Linked DNA regions of Adhaeribacter radiodurans. The protein of the gene in region 2 interacts with the protein of the main gene of each other region in a pairwise test. Links are inferred from orthologs where the notes say so. Each region holds a gene or a part of one and is shown on either strand. Other genes may lie near its edges. The genes, in order: def and HUW48_RS19955.

What was found.
Region 1: the proteins of HUW48_RS19955 (region 2) and def interact in binary tests that used the Escherichia coli proteins (3 or more experiments, as listed by UniProt). The link is inferred for Adhaeribacter radiodurans from one-to-one orthologs.

The regions. Positions count from the first base shown.
Region 1 is NZ_CP055153.1:5,716,662-5,725,953, reverse strand. The notes cover bases 754-3,490. They hold def (peptide deformylase), read right to left. Parts: upstream 2,539-3,490; coding sequence 1,969-2,538; downstream 754-1,968. Other genes in these bases: HUW48_RS22760 (PQQ-dependent sugar dehydrogenase), read right to left, coding at 2,921-3,490; HUW48_RS22770 (cyanophycinase), read left to right, coding at 962-1,783; HUW48_RS22775 (hypothetical protein), read left to right, coding at 754-793. Outside these bases: more of HUW48_RS22775, read left to right, coding at 38-753; more of HUW48_RS22760, read right to left, coding at 3,491-4,165; HUW48_RS22755 (aldo/keto reductase), read left to right, coding at 4,576-5,547; HUW48_RS22750 (helix-turn-helix domain-containing protein), read left to right, coding at 5,548-6,378; HUW48_RS22745 (response regulator transcription factor), read right to left, coding at 6,522-7,157; HUW48_RS22740 (ligand-binding sensor domain-containing protein), read right to left, coding at 7,154-9,292. UniProt on the Escherichia coli protein: Removes the formyl group from the N-terminal Met of newly synthesized proteins. Requires at least a dipeptide for an efficient rate of reaction. N-terminal L-methionine is a prerequisite for activity but the enzyme has broad specificity at other positions.
Region 2 is NZ_CP055153.1:5,009,918-5,019,305, reverse strand. Bases 3,371-6,203 are described here. They hold HUW48_RS19955 (aspartate-semialdehyde dehydrogenase), read right to left. Parts: upstream 5,366-6,203; coding sequence 4,376-5,365; downstream 3,371-4,375. Other genes in these bases: HUW48_RS19950 (hypothetical protein), read left to right, coding at 5,512-6,203; HUW48_RS19960 (alpha/beta fold hydrolase), read left to right, coding at 3,371-4,104. In the rest of the region: HUW48_RS19975 (DUF3078 domain-containing protein), read left to right, coding at 1-42; dxs (1-deoxy-D-xylulose-5-phosphate synthase), read left to right, coding at 323-2,239; HUW48_RS19965 (hypothetical protein), read left to right, coding at 2,544-3,185; more of HUW48_RS19960, read left to right, coding at 3,319-3,370; more of HUW48_RS19950, read left to right, coding at 6,204-6,615; HUW48_RS19945 (hypothetical protein), read right to left, coding at 6,815-7,048; HUW48_RS19940 (hypothetical protein), read right to left, coding at 7,053-7,628; HUW48_RS19935 (S24 family peptidase), read right to left, coding at 7,703-8,086; HUW48_RS19930 (helix-turn-helix domain-containing protein), read left to right, coding at 8,235-8,582; HUW48_RS27625 (helix-turn-helix domain-containing protein), read left to right, coding at 8,592-8,807; HUW48_RS19920 (hypothetical protein), read left to right, coding at 8,887-9,195.

The DNA.
Region 1 (9,292 bases), 710 kb from region 2 along the record:
ATCAGTTAAATTTTCTGAAATCATATTCTGGAACTATATGCTTCGCAAATCTATCAACTGGATTTACATTCTTGGGTTACTCTTTTTACTACCTGGCTTTATACGGGCACAAAATTCTAATAATGGTTCCGATGAACAGGCGCTAGCCCTTGCAGATAAAGTAATCAAGAATATGGGTGGTATGAAAAACTGGAACAATACCCGGTATATTGCCTGGAGCTGGCGCGATCAGTACCACATCTGGGATAAATACGAAAATAAATTCCGCTATGAAAAAGATACCTTAGTGGTTATTTCAGATTTAAATACTAAACAAGGAACCGTTTACAGCAAAGGTAAAGTACTGGCTGATGAAGCAAAGCGTCAGGAAATACTAAATAAGCAATATGCCGTTTGGGCAAACAACTCTTACTGGTTTCTTATGCCGTTTAAGCTCCGCGATAATGGGGTAACCCTTAAATATAAAGGCGAAGGAAAAACCCAGACCGGGGCTGATGCCGATTTAATAGAGCTTACTTTTCAAAACGTGGGCGTTACTCCAAATAACCGTTACATTATAGCAATAGACAAAAAAGCGGGCTTAGTTACCGAGTGGTCTTATTTTAAGAATGCTTCCGACGAAAAGCCAGGATTTACCCGACCGTGGACAGATTACCAGAAATACGGTAAAATTCTAATTTCTTCCGGCCGCGGCGACGAAAAAATGAATATGAAAGATATTGTAGTGAGCCAGAATATAAACAGCGATCTTTTTAATAGTCCTACTCCGGTGAATAAAGCATTAGTAAAATAATTTGGAATTTGCCAGGAGTACACTAGTTCCTAATTTCTAACCGCTATTATATTGCTGCAAAATAACTAGTATTTAGAATTACTATTTATCGGGCTATAATTTACTATTAAGGATAACCTGTTATATCTGGAACGAGTATGCAAAGAGAGTTTCTTTGAAAAATAGCCTATGACAAAACCAAAAGGTACTTTAATTGCGCTCGGTGGTGGCGACGACGATGGCTTGCTGCAACTCATCCGGGCCGACTATTGCCACGCCAGTTCAGTAGTAGAAGTAATTACTACCGCCGCTCCTTCGCCTCAGGAATCGGGAGAAGCTTATCAGGAAGCATTTGTAGAGTTGGGTTTAAAAAGTGCCCACGTAATGCACATTGATGAAGATAACAGCGCCGATAAACCAGAGTATTTAGAGCGAATCCGGCGGGCCGATGTTTTCTTTTTTACCGGAGGGGACCAGCGCCGCATAAACCGTTTTTTACTCGATACCGAGGTGCAACGATTGATGCAGCAGCGTTACCGCGAAGAAGAAATAGTAATTGCCGGTACCAGCGCTGGTGCCAGTGCTATTTCAAATCGTATGATTTACGAAGGTTATGGTTCTAACTCCTTAGTAAAAGGAGAAACCAAAACTTGCTCCGGCTTGTCGTTCGTGCAAAAAGTGTACATAGATTCTCATTTTACCGAGCGGGGCCGCTTCGGTAGGTTGGCTGTAGCTATTGCCAAATGGCCCAATTATATAGGTATTGGTTTAGGCGAGGAGACCGGAGTTATTATAAAAGAAGGCGATTTAGTAGAAGTATTCGGACCCGGCGTGGTAACGATTATTGATGGCAGTAAGATAGAATACTGTAATATTGATGAAGTGGCGTATGGTTCGCCTATTGCGGTAGAGCATTTGGTAATGCACTTGCTCGTAGAAGGGCACCGCTATTGTTTATCCGATAGAAGATTAAAAACAATACTTCAGCAGGTTACTGACCCCAATAATTAAAAAAGTAAATTTAAAGTAGGTGTAGGGTTAGGATGAATTTTTTATTTGGTAATTCCGGAAGAACTTAATCAAAACAATGTGCCAAAAGAAAGATGCTTCTTGCTATTATTTTTTAGGTTCTGGTAAGTTCTTCCGGAGAATAGAATTTACGCTAGCTAATAAGATGTTTTAGCTAGCGTAAGTATCTAAAGCTTTTTACTGTTGTAAAAGCGCATTACGTAATCAGCATCTACGTCACCCTTGCTTATTTTGGTAAGTTTGCTTTTCAACAGGCGTTTGCGGAAACCTGATAAATGATCCGTAAATAAAACTCCTTCAATGTGGTCGTATTCGTGCTGAATAATGCGGGCCACCATGCCGTCAAACGTTTTTTCGTGCTGGTTCCAATCTTCGTCGAAATACCGGATAATTACATTTGCGGGCCGGATAACATCTTCCCGTATGCCCGGAATACTTAAGCAACCTTCTTCAAAAGCCCATTCGTCGCCGTTTTCTTCTAAAATTTGAGGATTAATAAAAGCTTGTTTTACAGCTAACTTCTTCTTCTCTTCATCTTCTTCGAACGGTGCCGAATCAATCACAAACAAACGAAGACCTTTACTAATTTGGGGGGCTGCTAGTCCTACACCGTGCGCATGATACATGGTATCATACATATCAGTTACTAATTTTTTTAGATCCGGGTAATTATCTGTAAGCTCTTTGGTTTTAGACCGTAAAATCGGGTCACCGTAGGCAGTAATAGGGTATATCATATTAAAAAATGCTTTCTGAAATCTAATTCGCTGAGTAAAGGAAAGCATTCCTGACCAAAATAAAGTTCTGTTAAAAATCTTTTAAAACTATCGGGAATGCTGCCGGCAAAATTAAGAAGAAAATTAAACAAGTCTTACTTTGCTTCTAGCTGGGTATTCAAAAAACGTTAAATTGACTTAAATATTACTATAATAAAGCTAGTGATACGCTCTTTAATGTTTACGGCAGTAGAAAAAGAGCAATCAACGATTAAACAAACAAACTTCTTTATATGACAAAGACGAGTTTAATAAAATTGACCTGACCATTATTTTAATGGGTTTGGGTGCACTTCAAGGGGGCTAGGTTAGATTGTAGTTTTGTAATAAATAGTAAATTGATTTATTGCTTGGAAGTAAACTTATAGATTTTACCGCTCGAATAACCCAAAATATAAAGTCCTTGTTGGCTGTCTTCCCCGAAAGATGAAATATTATCGGCTGCTTTGGTTATTAATTCATTTGTAACGGTCTGGTTTCCGTTAAAAGTTAAAGCCCAGATATTACCTGATACGTAATCACCGTAAATATATTTGCCTTCTAAACCAGTTAGATTTTTATCGTGGCTCACGTAACCTCCGGTTATAGACCGACCGTTTTCGGTGTTTTGCGGATAACTCCAAATAGGTTCTTCCAGGCCAGTTAAATCGCAATTCGCCGTTCCAAAGCAAGTATTTCCTTCCCGGATTTTCCAGCCATAATTGCTGCCCTTTTTGATAATAGAAATTTCTTCTATGTTGCCCTGACCTACGTCGCCAGCCCATAAAGTGCCCGTTGGCCGGTCGAAGCTAAAGCGCCAGGGATTCCGTAAGCCATAAGCGTAAATTTCTTCCCGGAAACCCTCGGTGTTGCCTTTATAAGGATTATCGGTGGGGATGGCGTAAGACAAATTGCCAGATGGAGCATTTACATCAATTCTTAAAATTTTACCTAAAAGCTTTTGTAGGTTTTGGGCGTTGTTTTGTGGATCGCCGCCACTACCGCCGTCTCCGGAAGCAATATACAAGTATCCATCGTTGCCAAATGCGAGCTTACCACCGTTGTGGTTGCTATATGGTTGGGCGTAGGTTAGCAATATCTGTTCGCTGTTAGGATCAGCTACATTAGGCTCAGCAGCACTTACTTTAAATCGGGAAATAACCGTTGTTAGCGGATTACCCCGGGTGTAGTTCACGTAGAAGTAGCCGTTAGTTTTGTAATCCGGATGAAAAGCTAACCCTAATAAGCCCAGCTCACCGCCAGTAGCCACTTTCGGGCTTAAGTTCAGAAATACCGGAGCTTCCGAAGCCGTAGTTAGGTTAGGGAATACGTGAATTTTACCGTTCTGCGCTACCACAAAAATCCGGTTAGTGCCATCATCAGGGCTGGTTAACTCCACGGGTTTATCAAACTTTAAAGCAGGAAAAGCTTCGGTAAGCGTATAATCAGTAATAGCCGGAGGATTTACGTTCGGGTCAGGAGTGGGAGTGGTGTTATCATCCGATTTTTCTTTGTCGCAACTAGTTATAAATAAAAATAAAATCAAGCTGAAAAGTAAGCGCAACTGCTTCATGGCTTTCTGGTAAAAATTTAAACAAGTTTTATTCAAGCACGGTAATTTTTAAACGCGGATAAAACTCGGATATTTTGCCTGGGTTTAACCGCCTTTGCCACTACTACACATTTTAAAACAAAGGCTTATTTTTTGAATCGTGTAGCAGCAGTAATATAATAACACAGAATAAACGAATTAGCGAAAGGTATGGTTTGCGGGCGCTGACCGAAGAAGTAACGGATGTGAACTTTACCGTTAGATTGCCACTTTGTTTATTGCTATTTTACCGATTAGAAGAAGCATCAATTTGCCTAAAGGGAATTCTATCAGAAAACAGTCTTTTTTGATAGTAAAATCAAATCTATAAGTTATAAATTAAAATAATAATTGTGGTGAGCCGTACAGGCAAAGCATTTGAGCCATAGAAGAAACATCTAACTGGTTTGAATGTTGATCTTTGCATTATGAAAAACATCACAAAAATTCAGTTGGGCCTAAATGGTCCTTTCGTATCTAAGCTTGGTTTAGGCTGTATGCGTATGTCTTCTATCTGGGGCGGTTCTACACCCGACGAAACAGAAAGTATTGCTACAATTCATGAAGCATTGGATAGTGGTATTAATTTTTTGAACACCGGAGACTTTTATGGTGCTGGTCATAATGAGATGCTGATAGGCAAAGCCATTAAAGGCAGGAGAGACGATGCCTTTATTAGCGTAAAATTTGGCGCTATCTTTCACAACGGTCAGTGGCTGGGAATGGATCTGCGCCCCATCGCCATCAAGAATTTTATAAATTATTCTCTCATCCGTTTGGGTGTTGATACCATTGACCTCTACCAGCCTAGCCGGATGGATAACAGCGTGCCGGTAGAAGACATTATTGGAACAGTTGCCGACCTGATTAAAGAAGGAAAAGTTCGTTACATTGGCGTATCGGAAATTACCGCTAACCAACTTCGTAAAGCCAATGCTATTCATCCTATAAGTGCGTTGGAAATTGGTTACTCACTGGCCGACCGCCAGATAGAAAGCGAACTGCTGCCAACAGCAAAGGAGCTAGGCATCGGCATAGTGGCCTTCGCTAATACTGCTGAAGGCTTATTGACCAGCGACATGAAAGTACCGCTTGCCGAAAACGATTATCGTAACCATTTCTCTCGTTTTCAAGGTGAAAACTTAATGCATAACTTGGAAAAAGTTAAAATTTTAAAGCAGATTGCCAGCAACAAAGGTTATACGCCCACACAAATTGCAATTGCCTGGGTAAAGGAGCAAGGCAATCAAATTATGCCTTTAGTTAGTATGAGTCGCCGGTCTCGCTTGCCGGAAAACATGGCAGCGATGGATATTGTATTTACGCCGGAGGAAATGAACACCTTAAACACTACTTTTGCCACAGGCGCTATACTTGGCAGCACTTACTTACAACGCTAAATGACCAGTCCCGCAGAAATTCTCCCCGGCGTAATTTTCTATTCGTACCTCTCAGCCGAGCGTAGGGAGAAAGTATGTTTTTGGAACAATCCTACCTTGATACTGCAGGTTTCAGGACAGTTTACCCTAGAAACCTCCGAGCAAAAAATTTCGATGGCTGGGATGGCTGGGAGAGAAATGCTGCTGATTGGCAAAAATCAGTTGGGTACGCTTACTAAAACACCGCTGCCCGGAGGGAATTATGAAACCATTGTGATATCCCTGCAGGAAGACTTGTTACGCAAGATAGCGTTAGAAGAAAAGTTGCAGGCAGACGGCAAATATATTGGTCCGCCTAACGTCTTAATTCCAACTAACGAATTTCTGCAGGGATATTTTCAATCTATTGTACCATACGCCCGAAGCTCAGGAGCAGCTATGACAGACGAAATGGGAATTCTGAAAGTAAAAGAAGGGGTTAAACTGCTATTGCTTGCTTTGCCCGGGCTTCGCAACTTCCTGTTCGACTTTTCAGAACCTTACAAGATTGACCTGAAAAAGTTTATGCTCAGTAACTTTCATTTTAATGTTCCTGTTGAGAAATTTGCACAGCTAACTGGTCGCAGCCTGGCGGGTTTTAAACGTGATTTTCAAAAAACGTTCGGTTCACCACCCCGTCGTTGGTTGCAGGATAAGCGGTTGACTACAGCAAAATATCTTATTGAGATTAAGCACCAGAAACCCTCTGCCATTTATTTAGATCTGGGCTTTGAAAGCCAGGCTCACTTCTCGCATTCTTTTAAGAAAAAATTCGGCAAGGTGCCTAGCGAGCTGACGTTTATTTCTCCTTAACCATCATTTGGGTTAAGGAAAAGCGCATTTATATTAAGCCTTCATTTAGTAAAATAGAAAGCGGCTTAAGATTGGAATTCTGGATATAACCAGTAATTGCCTTAATGCGCTTCTTAGGATGCACATAATGGGGAGCAAATAGATTACAGAATATTATCTTTAAAAGCTTTGGCTACCGCTTCGGTTTTAGAGTTTACCTGCAATTTTTCGTAAATTTTTTTTACGTGGGTGCGTACTGTTTCCAGGGAAATAAACAGTTGCGCGGCCACCATTTTGTAGCTGTAGCCATTTACGAGCCAGTGTAAAACTTCTTTTTCGCGGTCGCTTAACTGGTAGTAGTTTGTTTCTTTGGCGGGTGGCTGATAGGCAAATAATTGCAAAACTTGCCGGGCCACAGAAGAGGTCATGGGAGCGCCGCCTTCGTAAACATCGCGCACCGATTCCAGGAGCTTAGCGGGAGGTGTTTTTTTTAATAAATAGCCATCGGCGCCTGCTTGCATGGCGTGCAATACATTTTCGTTATCATCAAAAACAGTTAGCATTACCACTTTTACCCGTTCATGATGGCTCCGGATGAGTTTTAAACCGGCAATTCCCCCCATGCCGGGCATGTCAATGTCCATGAGAATAACATCGGGCTGATATTGTTCTATCTGATTGATTATATGGTTACAGTTCGGAAAAGCGGCCAGAACCGTAAAACCCTCGGTGCCATTAAAAAGCATGGAAAGCCCTTCGCGGAGGGGAGCATTGTCTTCGTAGAGCAAAATCTTAATCATACTCTTGTAGGTTTAAAATTAATACCGGAAAGCGGAACCGCCAGAGCAATAGTGGTGCCTTGACTCATTCCTGATTTAATATTGATGTGACCGTTTCTGTTTTGGGCCCGTTTCTGCATATTCAATAATCCGTTACCGGAATTCGCAGTTGACACATCAAATCCCTGCCCATTATCTTTTATTTTTAAAAAAAATATATTTGCTGTAACGCTTAGATTAATCCAAACCTGAGAACATTGCGCGTATTTGGCTATGTTGTTCAACGCTTCTTTAAAAATCATAAAACAATCGTAGCGCAGTTCCAGGGGTAAACGCGTAGTGTTTAAAGCTGCGTCGGTTTCGATGGAAAACGCGATGTTTTTTGCTTCTAAAAGTTCCGTAGCCACTTCGCGCATGCGGGCTGTCAGGTTTTGCAGCGAATCGTTATGGGGGTTAATCGACCAGACAATATCATCCATGGTAGTCATCATCTGGTGCGAGTAATCGCTTATTTTGTTCAGATAATTCTGCGTAACAGCAGGATTGGTCAGGACTTGCTGCTTCGCCATATCCGAGAAAATAGTAATAGTACTCAGGGTAGAGCCCATATCGTCGTGCAAATCGCGGGCAATACGGGTGCGTACCTGTTGCAAAGCTAGTAGCCGGTTAATGCGTAGTTTATATATCCCGAACCCTAGGGCAGCCAGCAATAAAAGAATCAGACAGATAAACCACCAGGTTTTCCAGAAAGGCTGGGCAATTACCAGCGGAAATGAGGTGACCTGCCGGGAAAGAGTGCCATCCGACAAGCGGGCTCTTACTTTAAATTGATATGTTCCGCCATTAAGATTTGTGTAACTGGCAAAGCGGTTGGAGCCGGCATTCCGCCAAGCAGGGTCAACGCCTTGCAGCTGGTATTCGTAGCTAATTTTGCCATCGTCGTAGTAATTTAAAGCAGCAAATTCAATGGTAAAAAAGTTTTGATTGTAGGTTAAATGCAATCCATCTTTTCGCAAAGTTGATTCTTTTACCGGTAGGTTCCGGTCAAAAATCCGGAAGCCGGTTATGCTTACATCCGGGGGGAGTTCTATATTATTTAAACTATCTGGATGGAAATAATAAAATCCCTGCAAGGTGCCTAATAACAGGCGGCCATCGCGTAATTGGTAGCCCGTATTAAATGCGTACGATTCATTTACTAAGCCATCACGTATTCCGTAACCAGTGGCCGTTTTGGTTTGCAGGTTCCAACGGTTTAAACTGAATTGGGTAGTCAGAAATAAATATTTATCAGAAGCTTTAATTAAGTTAAGAACAGCGTTAGCGGGTAAACCATTGGCGGTGGTGAGGTAAGTAACGTTATTGTTTTTAAAATTTAAATAATGGAGTCCTTGGTTGGTAGAGATAACGAGCGTAGAATCGTTTAACCAAATCATTTCGCCGGTTTCGTTGCTAAGTAAGCCGTGGGGCCTGGTAGCAGTGGTATAATGGTCCATTACTTTGCCGGTAAGGGCATTTAACCGAAATACTCCGTTTAACGAAGTGGCTATCCACAGCGAACCATCCTGCCCCAACAGAATACGTTTAATCTGACCTATGTCCGCTCCTCCTGTTTGATTTTTTAGATTTAAAGGAGTCATTTGGTTGGTAGTGGGGTTATGGCGAATTAATAAACCGGTATTGGTTCCCCACCAGATAATGCCGGAAGAATCTAAAGCAGCTTTTACCATTACCTGATTTTTTAATAAAGGAAATCTGAAGGGCTTGGCAGAAATACCTGCATTTTTAATTTGTAACAACATGCCATTGCCACCCGCCCAAACCTGGTGTCGGCGGTCTTCTATTACGCACGAAGCCTGCTGGATAAAGCCTTTCGGAGATGGTTGATACGTGCGGAGTAGTTTAAATTGTTGATTATAGACCCGCAAACCCTTATTAACCGAGCTTACCCAGATTTCGCCGGTAATAGTTTCCAGAAATCCGGAAACCGCATCTGATTCCGGAGTATTTTTCTCGGAATCAAATGCGGTAGTAACCGTAAAAAACCGCTGTTTTTCGGGATTAAAATAATAAATACCTTTATCGGTACCTAGCCAGATAGTGCCTTCCTTATTTTGCGTAATACTGTAAATGTGGTTATAAATTAAGGAATAACG
Region 2 (9,388 bases):
GGAATAGGGCTTACTTATAAATTGCCAAAGCAAAAAAAGTAAATTTACAGTAGCTACTTAATACTAAAGGTTATTGGTAGGTAAAATCTCTGATTAACAGCTTACTATATTAAAAAACAATTACTAACATAATTTTATTGCTGGTCTAATTTTAGGAGTAGTATTTGCTAGTAGCCAGCTTGATTTTAGAGAATAAGACAAGGTTATGAAAGTCGTCATAAATAAAATGACTAATTTTGTCCCTTCTCCGTAAATACGCATACAAGGCCGTAAACTTATTACGCATAACCTTGTTTTGCTTTTATAAACTAAGAATTAGCTCATGTTAATAAAGCCCGGAAAGCTTCTAGCTACCATTAATTCGCCCGCCGATCTCCGGAAATTATCCCAAGAACAGTTATTAGAAGTTTGCCAGGAACTCCGGCAATTCATTATCGACAATGTATCTATTTACGGCGGACATTTTGGGGCTAGCCTGGGAGTGGTAGAGTTAACGGTAGCATTGCATTATATTTTTGATACTCCCTATGATCAACTGGTTTGGGATGTAGGGCACCAGGCTTACGGGCATAAAATACTTACCGGCCGACGGGATAATTTCTATACCAACCGGAAATATGGCGGTTTATCGGGCTTTCCAAAACGCAAGGAAAGCGAATACGATATCTTCGGCGTAGGCCATTCTTCTACCTCTATTTCAGCGGCTTTGGGCATGGCGGTGGCTTCGCAGTACAAAAATGAAACAAACCGCCAGCACATTGCGGTAATCGGCGATGGCGCATTAACCGCTGGTATGGCCTTCGAAGCCTTAAATCACGCGGGAGTTACTAATACCAACTTGCTGGTTATTCTCAACGATAATTGCATGTCTATCGACCCCAATGTAGGGGCTCTTAAAGAATACTTAACCGATATAACTACATCGCGCACATACAATAAACTGCGCGATGATGTATGGAATATATTAGGAAAAATAAGCAAGTTTGGTCCTAATGCTCAAGCCATTGCTTCTAAAGTAGAAAGCGGAATAAAAGCTACGCTACTTAAGCAAAGTAATTTGTTTGAATCTTTAAAGTTCCGGTATTTTGGTCCGATTGATGGACACGACATTAACCACTTAGTTTCGGTACTAAACGATTTAAAAGATATTCCGGGCCCTAAACTATTGCATTGCCTCACGGTAAAAGGCAAAGGTTTTGCGCTTGCCGAAAAAGATCAAACGAAGTGGCACGCCCCGGGTACATTTGATAAAATTACCGGCGAAATTTATAAAGTACACTATGATACCCCGCAGCCGCCTAAATACCAGGATGTATTTGGGCATACCATGGTAGAGTTAGCCCAGCAAAATAGTAAAATAATGGGAGTTACCCCGGCAATGCCCTCAGGCTGCTCCTTAAATATTATGATGGCGGCTATGCCTAACCGGGCCTTCGATGTTGGAATTGCGGAGCAGCACGCCGTTACTTTTTCGGCTGGTTTGGCTACGCAAGGATTGATTCCGTTCTGCAATATCTATTCTACTTTTATGCAACGGGCCTACGATCAGGTTATTCACGACGTAGCGTTGCAGAATTTAAACGTAGTTTTTTGTTTAGATCGCGCTGGTTTTGCTGGTGCCGATGGCCCTACTCACCACGGCTGCTACGACATAGCTTTTATGCGTTGCGTGCCAAACATGGTCGTATCTTCGCCCATGAACGAATCTGAATTACGAAACCTCATGTATACGGCTTCGCAACCCGATATGGGCCCATTTAGCATCCGATATCCACGCGGCGAGGGGGTTATGCCCGAATGGCGTACTCCGCTTAAAAAAATTGCCGTAGGTACCGGTCGAACTATTCAGGAAGGAGAAGAATTAGCTGTATTAACGATTGGTCCGGTAGGTAATTACGCCGTAGAAGTATGCCGTAATTTACAGATAGAAAACGTTAAAATAGGGCATTATGATATGCGTTTTGCCAAACCTCTTGATGAAAAGCTCCTGCACCAGATCTTCCAAAAGTATGATAAAATTATTACCGTAGAAGATGGTTGTTTGCAAGGTGGCTTTGGTAGCGCGGTACTGGAATTTATGGCCGACAATAATTACCATGCCCAGGTAAGACGCTTAGGTATTCCTGATACTATTATTGAGCATGGCTCGCAATTAGAATTACACCGCGAATGTGGCTTCGATCCTACGGGTATTGAACGAACCGCGCGCGAATTATTATTTCATGCGGTAAGTGTATAGTTGTTGCGTTAAATTGCTGATTGTTTATTTACCTAAAACGAATCCTCATTTAAATTAAGTAGAAAAAGAGTCGGACTAATTATTGGCAACTATTACTTCCAATAATTAGTCCGACTCTTTTTCTATAGTTTTCTTAAGCCAGCTTGTTCTTTCCTTTGTAATTTCAACTTAAGTAAATCTGGTGTAATCTTGCTTAATACATCCCGCCAAAATAGCCTTAAATATTTTTATTACAGCAACTTGAATTTTTTCATTTTAATTTTTTATTATTAAGCAACAATCAACTTATCTTATACTTATGCACATGAAAAAATTCTTACAATTAATTCTGACTTTCACGATATTAGTCTGCCTGGCGTCCTGCAAAGGTGAAGATGGTGAAGATGGTGCTCCAGGTCCAGCTGGTCCCGCTGGCCCTACTGGTGCAATTGGTCCGCAAGGCCCTCCTGGTGCTTCTGCCGACTCGGCTCGGGTATTTGATGCAGGTGATATAAATTTCACTCCAGATGCGGATGGTAATTTCCAGGTTGGTATTGAGTACGAAGCTAATGAAATTGAAGTGGGCCCAACAGATGTAGTATTAGTTTATTATTTAGTTGGAACTGCTGCTAATGGTACTATTCCTTTCTGGAGCCCTCTGCCGCAGACGTTTTTTTATTCAAACGGACAGCCTTTTACTTATAGCTATGCTTACTCTAATGTTGCTTTAATTTTAACTCTGACTGCTCAATTTGATTTGGCCGAAGCTGGTAAAGATTATACTGCTATTACCAATAATAATACATATCGGTTTGTTATTATTCCGAGCAGAGCAGGTCGTACAACTGGTGAACCAATAACAAAAGCGGACCTTAACAAATACCCCATTGATCTGAACAACTACAGCGAAGTAGTGAAATACTTCAAGATTAATGATACAAACGTTAGAAAAATTTCGCTTAAGTAATCAACCAAAAGAGTAAACATATAAGCTGAGATACAAATTTATCCCTTTGGATATAGTAAATATTTCAGCATTAATTCAGGAAAACCCGTAAGAAGAATCGCTTACGGGTTTTTTCATGGTTAAATTAAAAAAGATGAAAGAAATAGATCTACAAACTGTTTCCGACTCTGGCGGTTCGGATAAAGTACTTGTATTTTTACATGGCTTTTGCGAAAGTAAAGAAGTTTGGGAAACCTTTGTTCAGCCTTTCCGCGAATCGTATCGGGTTATCGCCATTGATTTACCTGGCTTTGGTAAAAATACCGCTCCCCGACTGAGTTATTCTATGGAAGAAGCGGCGGCGTACGTGCATAAAGTTTTAAAGAATCTGGAAATTAAAAAATGCTTGTTGGTAGGGCATTCCATGGGTGGTTACGTGGCTTTGGCCTTTGCCGAGAAACACAACAATATGGTTAATGGTTTGTGTCTTTTTCATTCCAGTGCCTTACCCGACTCCAAAGAAAAAAAAGCTACTCGTACTAAAACTATAAAATTTATTAAAAAAAATGGCTTATCTGTTTTTATGGATGCTTTTACCGCACCTTTGTTTTCACCGGTAAATCGAAAATACTTCGCAAAGGAGATAAAAATGCTTACCGCCATTGGCAAAGAAACACTTCCGGAAGCTGTAATAGGAGCTATTAAAGGCATGCGCGACCGGAAAAAAAGAACTAAAGTTCTGAAAGATGCCCGATATCCGGTACTATTTATAGCTGGTAAAGATGATCAGGCCGTAACCTTAGAACAAACACTCGCGCAATGTTATTTACCGGCCCATTCTACTGTTGTTTTCTTAGCAAAAACGGCTCACCAAGGTATGTTTGAAAAACCAGTAGAAACCCGCAATGCGTTGCGCAGTTTTGCCGAAGGTATACTTTAGCCGAAATCGCAAGTTTTCACTAATCTTACAGATTATTTTAACAGCAAGGAATCTGCGAAAAAATCCATCTCTCCCAATCATTACTTTTCTTAGGCAAGGAGTTTCAAAACGAGCTAAATCTTATTCTTTAGTTCAGTTCCTTTTAAACTTCAGCTTTTTTATGGCAAAATAGAATCAGAATAATCCGAGAGATCCTTAAAATCCGCGATTCAGAAAAAATAAAGCCCCAACGTTTCGGTTGAGGCTTTTATTTGTTTGTGAAAAGCTACTATTATACCAAGTCGTGGGTGAGCAAATACTCCGCAATCTGTACGGCATTGGTAGCCGCGCCTTTACGTAAATTATCTGCTACAATCCACATATTTAAAGTACGTTCCTGGGTTTCATCTAACCGGATACGTCCCACAAATACTTCATCTTTCTGGTGCGCATCTTGCGGCATAGGGTATTTTAAGTTTTTAACATCGTCAACTACTACTACACCAGGCGTTTTTTCCAGAATAGCATACACTTCGTCTAAAGTAAAATCTTTCTCAAATTCTACGTTCACCGATTCGGAGTGACCGCCCATTACCGGAATGCGCACAGTTGTAGCGGTTACTTTTACGCTATCGTCACCGAAGATTTTTTTGGTTTCTTTTACCATCTTCATTTCTTCTTTGGTATAGCCATTTTCCGTAAACACATCAATATGCGGGATCACGTTTAAATCAATTTTATACGGGTAAGCCATATCGCCTTCTTTCCCGGCGCGCTCATTCATAAGCTGATCTACGGCTTTTTTTCCGGTACCAGTTACCGACTGGTACGTAGAAACCACAATTCGCTTAATTTTAAAACTTTTATGTAACTCATTTAAAGCTACTACCATTTGAATAGTAGAGCAATTAGGGTTCGCAATTATTTTGTCATCTTTGGTTAATTCCTGAGCGTTAATTTCGGGTACTACCAGTTTTTTGGTCGGGTCCATCCGCCAGGCCGAGGAATTATCAATAACCGTAATACCGGCCGCCGCAAAATTGGGAGCCTCAGCTAAAGAAGTACTACCACCCGCCGAAAAAATAGCAATCTCGGGTTTAGCAGCAATGGCTTCTTTTACACCAATAACAGTCAGTTCCTTACCCTTAAAAGTTTTCTTGGTGCCGATTGATTTTTCGGAAGCAACTAATAATACTTCATCAACGGGGAAGTTACGTTCCTCCAAAACTTTCAGGATTTCACCGCCTACCAGGCCGGTGGCACCTACTACTGCTACTTTCATGGGTTTAATTGAATTAAAAAAAATAAAAAATGTTAGCTATACGTTGCTGAAAACCGGTTTTAACTTAAATAACAGCTGGTTATAATTAAAACTATTTTCAAAACGAGGCGCAAATAAAATATATTTTTCAAGACTAACTGCTTTTAATGCGAAAAATTTTACTTTTCTTTTTATTATTTTACAGATTTATCAGCTTTGCGCAGTTGCAGGAGGATTTTACAGACGGAAATTTTTCCCAAAATCCGGTATGGCAAGGCAAGGTCGAATCTTTTATAGTAAACCCGGCACATCAGCTACAAAGCAATGGGCCAGCAGTAACGGGTACGCAATTACAACTCACTACCGCTTCGCAGTCGGCCGTAGATGTATCCTGGGAATTTTGGTTACAGCTTAACTTTGCTACCTCTGCCAGCAATTACGCCGATGTTTATTTATTATCAGATTCTACTAATTTACTTGGTAAAAACAGTGGATATTTTGTGCGTATTGGCGGTACCGCCGATGAAGTGAGTCTATTTAGGAAAGATGCGGGTAAAACGCCGGTAAATATTATTAATGGAGTAGATAAAACAGTTGCTAGTAGTACCTTAAACACCGTAAGAGTAAAAGTAAACCGCAATGTAGCAGGCGAATGGCAATTGGCCGCTGACTTTTCGGGTAAGGGTTCGAATTATACCTTGCAAGGCACTACTACCGATAACACCTACAAAAAAGCAGCTTTTTTCGGGATTTTAGTAAAGTACTCTTCGGCAAATGCTAAAAAGTTTTTCTTCGACGATATCCGTATCCGCGATACTAAAGCTCCTTCTTTGTTAACTATCAATCGAACGGGTTCTCAGACAGTAGACGTAACTTTCAGCGAAGCTGTAGAACGAACTTCAGCAGAAACAACTAATAATTATACAATCGGCCCTGCCAATGTACATCCGCTTACCGTTACTCAAGATGTCAGCAATACAAGTTTGGTGCATCTTACTTTTGCCGATGAATTTATCAATGGCACCAATACTTTAACTGTAAATAACGTCCGCGATTTATATGCAAATGCACAAACGGGGCCAGAGAATCGTGCTTTTACGTATTTGCGGCCTGTAATAGCGCTGCCCGGCGACGTACGTATTACCGAAATTTTGGCCGATTACTCGCCAGCCGTAGGTTTACCAGAAAGCGAGTACTTTGAAATTTATAACACCAGCGCCAAAACTTTTAACCTGGCAGATTGGAAGTATTCCGACGCCACTACTACATAAGAATAATAATTTAATTGTTATTGTAAACAATTGTAAATCAGCTTGATATGTATAGTATTTTACAAGTTAAATTATTATTTGCACACGATTTGCACACAACTGCTCTTAATCCTTACCTTTCCTCGCATTATCTTCTTTCAATCGCATCCATCTTGAAGTACTTACTTTAGGGTAAGTGCTTACAACGCTTACTGACATATTATTTCATAAAAAAGGGTTCTTCCGGATGTTCTTTCTGATGCTGTAGGATTTGGTCTAAAGTATCGTCAGAACTAAGTAGCTCGCGGGCGTTCTCATATCCCAATACCCGGGCCATATCGTAGGAGTTAACGTACAGTTGGTTTGATTCCTTGTCTTTGTAAAAGCGAACCGGCCAGCCTTCCACACTATCTAGGTATGTGATCCGGTTCTCATCTTCGGCGATAATTTGCATTGGATTAACTGGCCTTTCTAAAGTAACGATGATTGAATTCTAATTTAGCTGCTTCCTTTTGTTCATCAGTACGGCTTTGAAGCCAACTTTCCATTTCAATCTTGTTGGTAGCTCGCATAAAAGCGTTTCGCACCTCTCGCAAAGTAGAAAAGTCGCTTTTTGTACTTTTGCCAAAGTCTTCCGATGGAGTGTAAAATATATAAGAATGCATAACAGAATCCAAAGTACTTATCAGACTTTCTATCCCGAACATGTCTATTAACCCAAGTATAGGTCTAACATCAAAGGGCTCATCCAAATGATTAAATATAAATTTATCATTAAGTTCCGCGCCTGGTTGAGATTTAATTTCTTCTGCCTTTTGGATTTTTTCTTTCATGCGGTTTAAGTGAAATTCCACCTCCGAAATGTTATTTCTAAGCATGGTTTGAGGCTGTAGCGCATCTTCCCGGTAACTAAGCTTTAAAGCGGCTTTCAGGCTAATTGCATCAATAGCATCATTCTCAAATGCTTCTAATGCAATTTTACGTAATTCTTCTCGCAATGAATCTTGTGCTGGGTTTACTGTTGTGGTTTTCATGGATGTAGGTTTTAAGTTTAATTAAAATGAATAATCATTAGAATGATGGATATGTATTTACTTGCTAGTTTTGCTTAGCAAATGGTCTTAAGAATTTGAGTGATTATAAATAACCCTTTGACTAGGCTTTTATCAATTTCTTGATCGTTATAGTGTTCACTATTATCTCTTTTTAATAGCCACTTATCAGGAGTAGAACCTTTGTAAATTCTGGCAACAAAGGCCAATTGTGAGGTGAAAATCAAATAAGAACACCCGAACTGAATCCAACTATCCGGCTTTTGCATTCTAACCTTCAGATGATCACCAGGACCTATGAAAGGAAGCATACTATCACCTCGATGCTTGATAATATATTCAGCCTCAGGATCCTGTTCATTGAAGTTGTCATTTCGTTCTAGGAAAATACCCCTTGCTAAACTGGGTAATTTACTTGGAGATACGATTAAGCTTTCCATGGTAATTATTTTTAAATTGTAACTTTTAGTTTTGATAAAAAGAACTATATTTGTATAAGTTCGTATTAATAGAACAAATATATAGTTTAATAACGAACTATGCAAATAAAAGTTATAAAATAACGTACTTATTTTTGATTAGTTATTTATGGAAGAACTAACCACCTTTGGAAAGAGGTTAAAACATTATAGAAAGGCAAAAAAGTTAAGTGGGGAGGAGCTTGGCAGAATTATAGGGACAAACAAAGGGCAAATCTCATACGTCGAGAATGATAAGGCTTTACCTACATTAGAGGGATTTATCAAGCTTTTAAACGCCTTTCCTGAACTAGACGGTAATTGGTTAGCCTGCGGAGTAGGGGAGATGCTAAAAGTTGAATCAATGCCTCAGAATAGCCTAGAAGCGGCTAATTGTTGGAAGCTATTAGAATTAGAACGAGCTAAATCTAATACTTACTTGGATCTGTTAAGGAACAATAATATAAAAATTGAGTAGTTTTATTTTATGATAACGATTCAGTTACCTGATAAATTTGCTTTAACGGTGGAACAAGTAGCTGATCTGTTAAGTGTGGATGAAAGAACAGTAAGGAAATATGGAAAGTTAGCAACAACTGACCACAGACACCTTAGAATGTTCGCTTTTGGAGGAGAGTATAGAATAGAGCTAGCGGAGTTGATTTCTTACATTAAACGTAATTATCAGAATGTAGATATCTAGTTTATATAAAATATCAATCGCGTTAGCTCTCGAAGGGAAGCTTACCTTATTAAAGTTTGAATCACCAAATTATTTAATCATGCCAGATGTGCCCTCTAGAGAAGAATTTGTGGCCTTACAAAACGAGGTTAACAATTTAAGACAAGAGATATCACTTCTAAAGTTAAGGCCTAACTATAAGAACTGGTTAAAGCCAAAAGAAGCTTTGGAGTTCTTGAATATCAAAGATAATGCTACCTTAATTTCTAAACGTAACCAAGGCTTGATTGAATACCGCAAAACGGGTAAAAAAGTAGATTACTACCTACCCAGCCTGGAAGCTTACATTGATAAACTTCATATCAAACCTGAGATTAAACAAGACCGGCTAAAGAGGATATCCGAATGACCCTCATTAGCCTTAAAACAACTACCTTTGCAGCCCGTTTATACTATTTAATATCGTAATATCAAATAATATAATTTATTATATTGGTAAGGCTTAAACCTTACTTATATGATAACAGATCCAGAGCAATTAGATTCGCACTTGTGGGTTTCTCGTCAGGAGGTACTAAAAATTATAGGTGAAACAAATAACG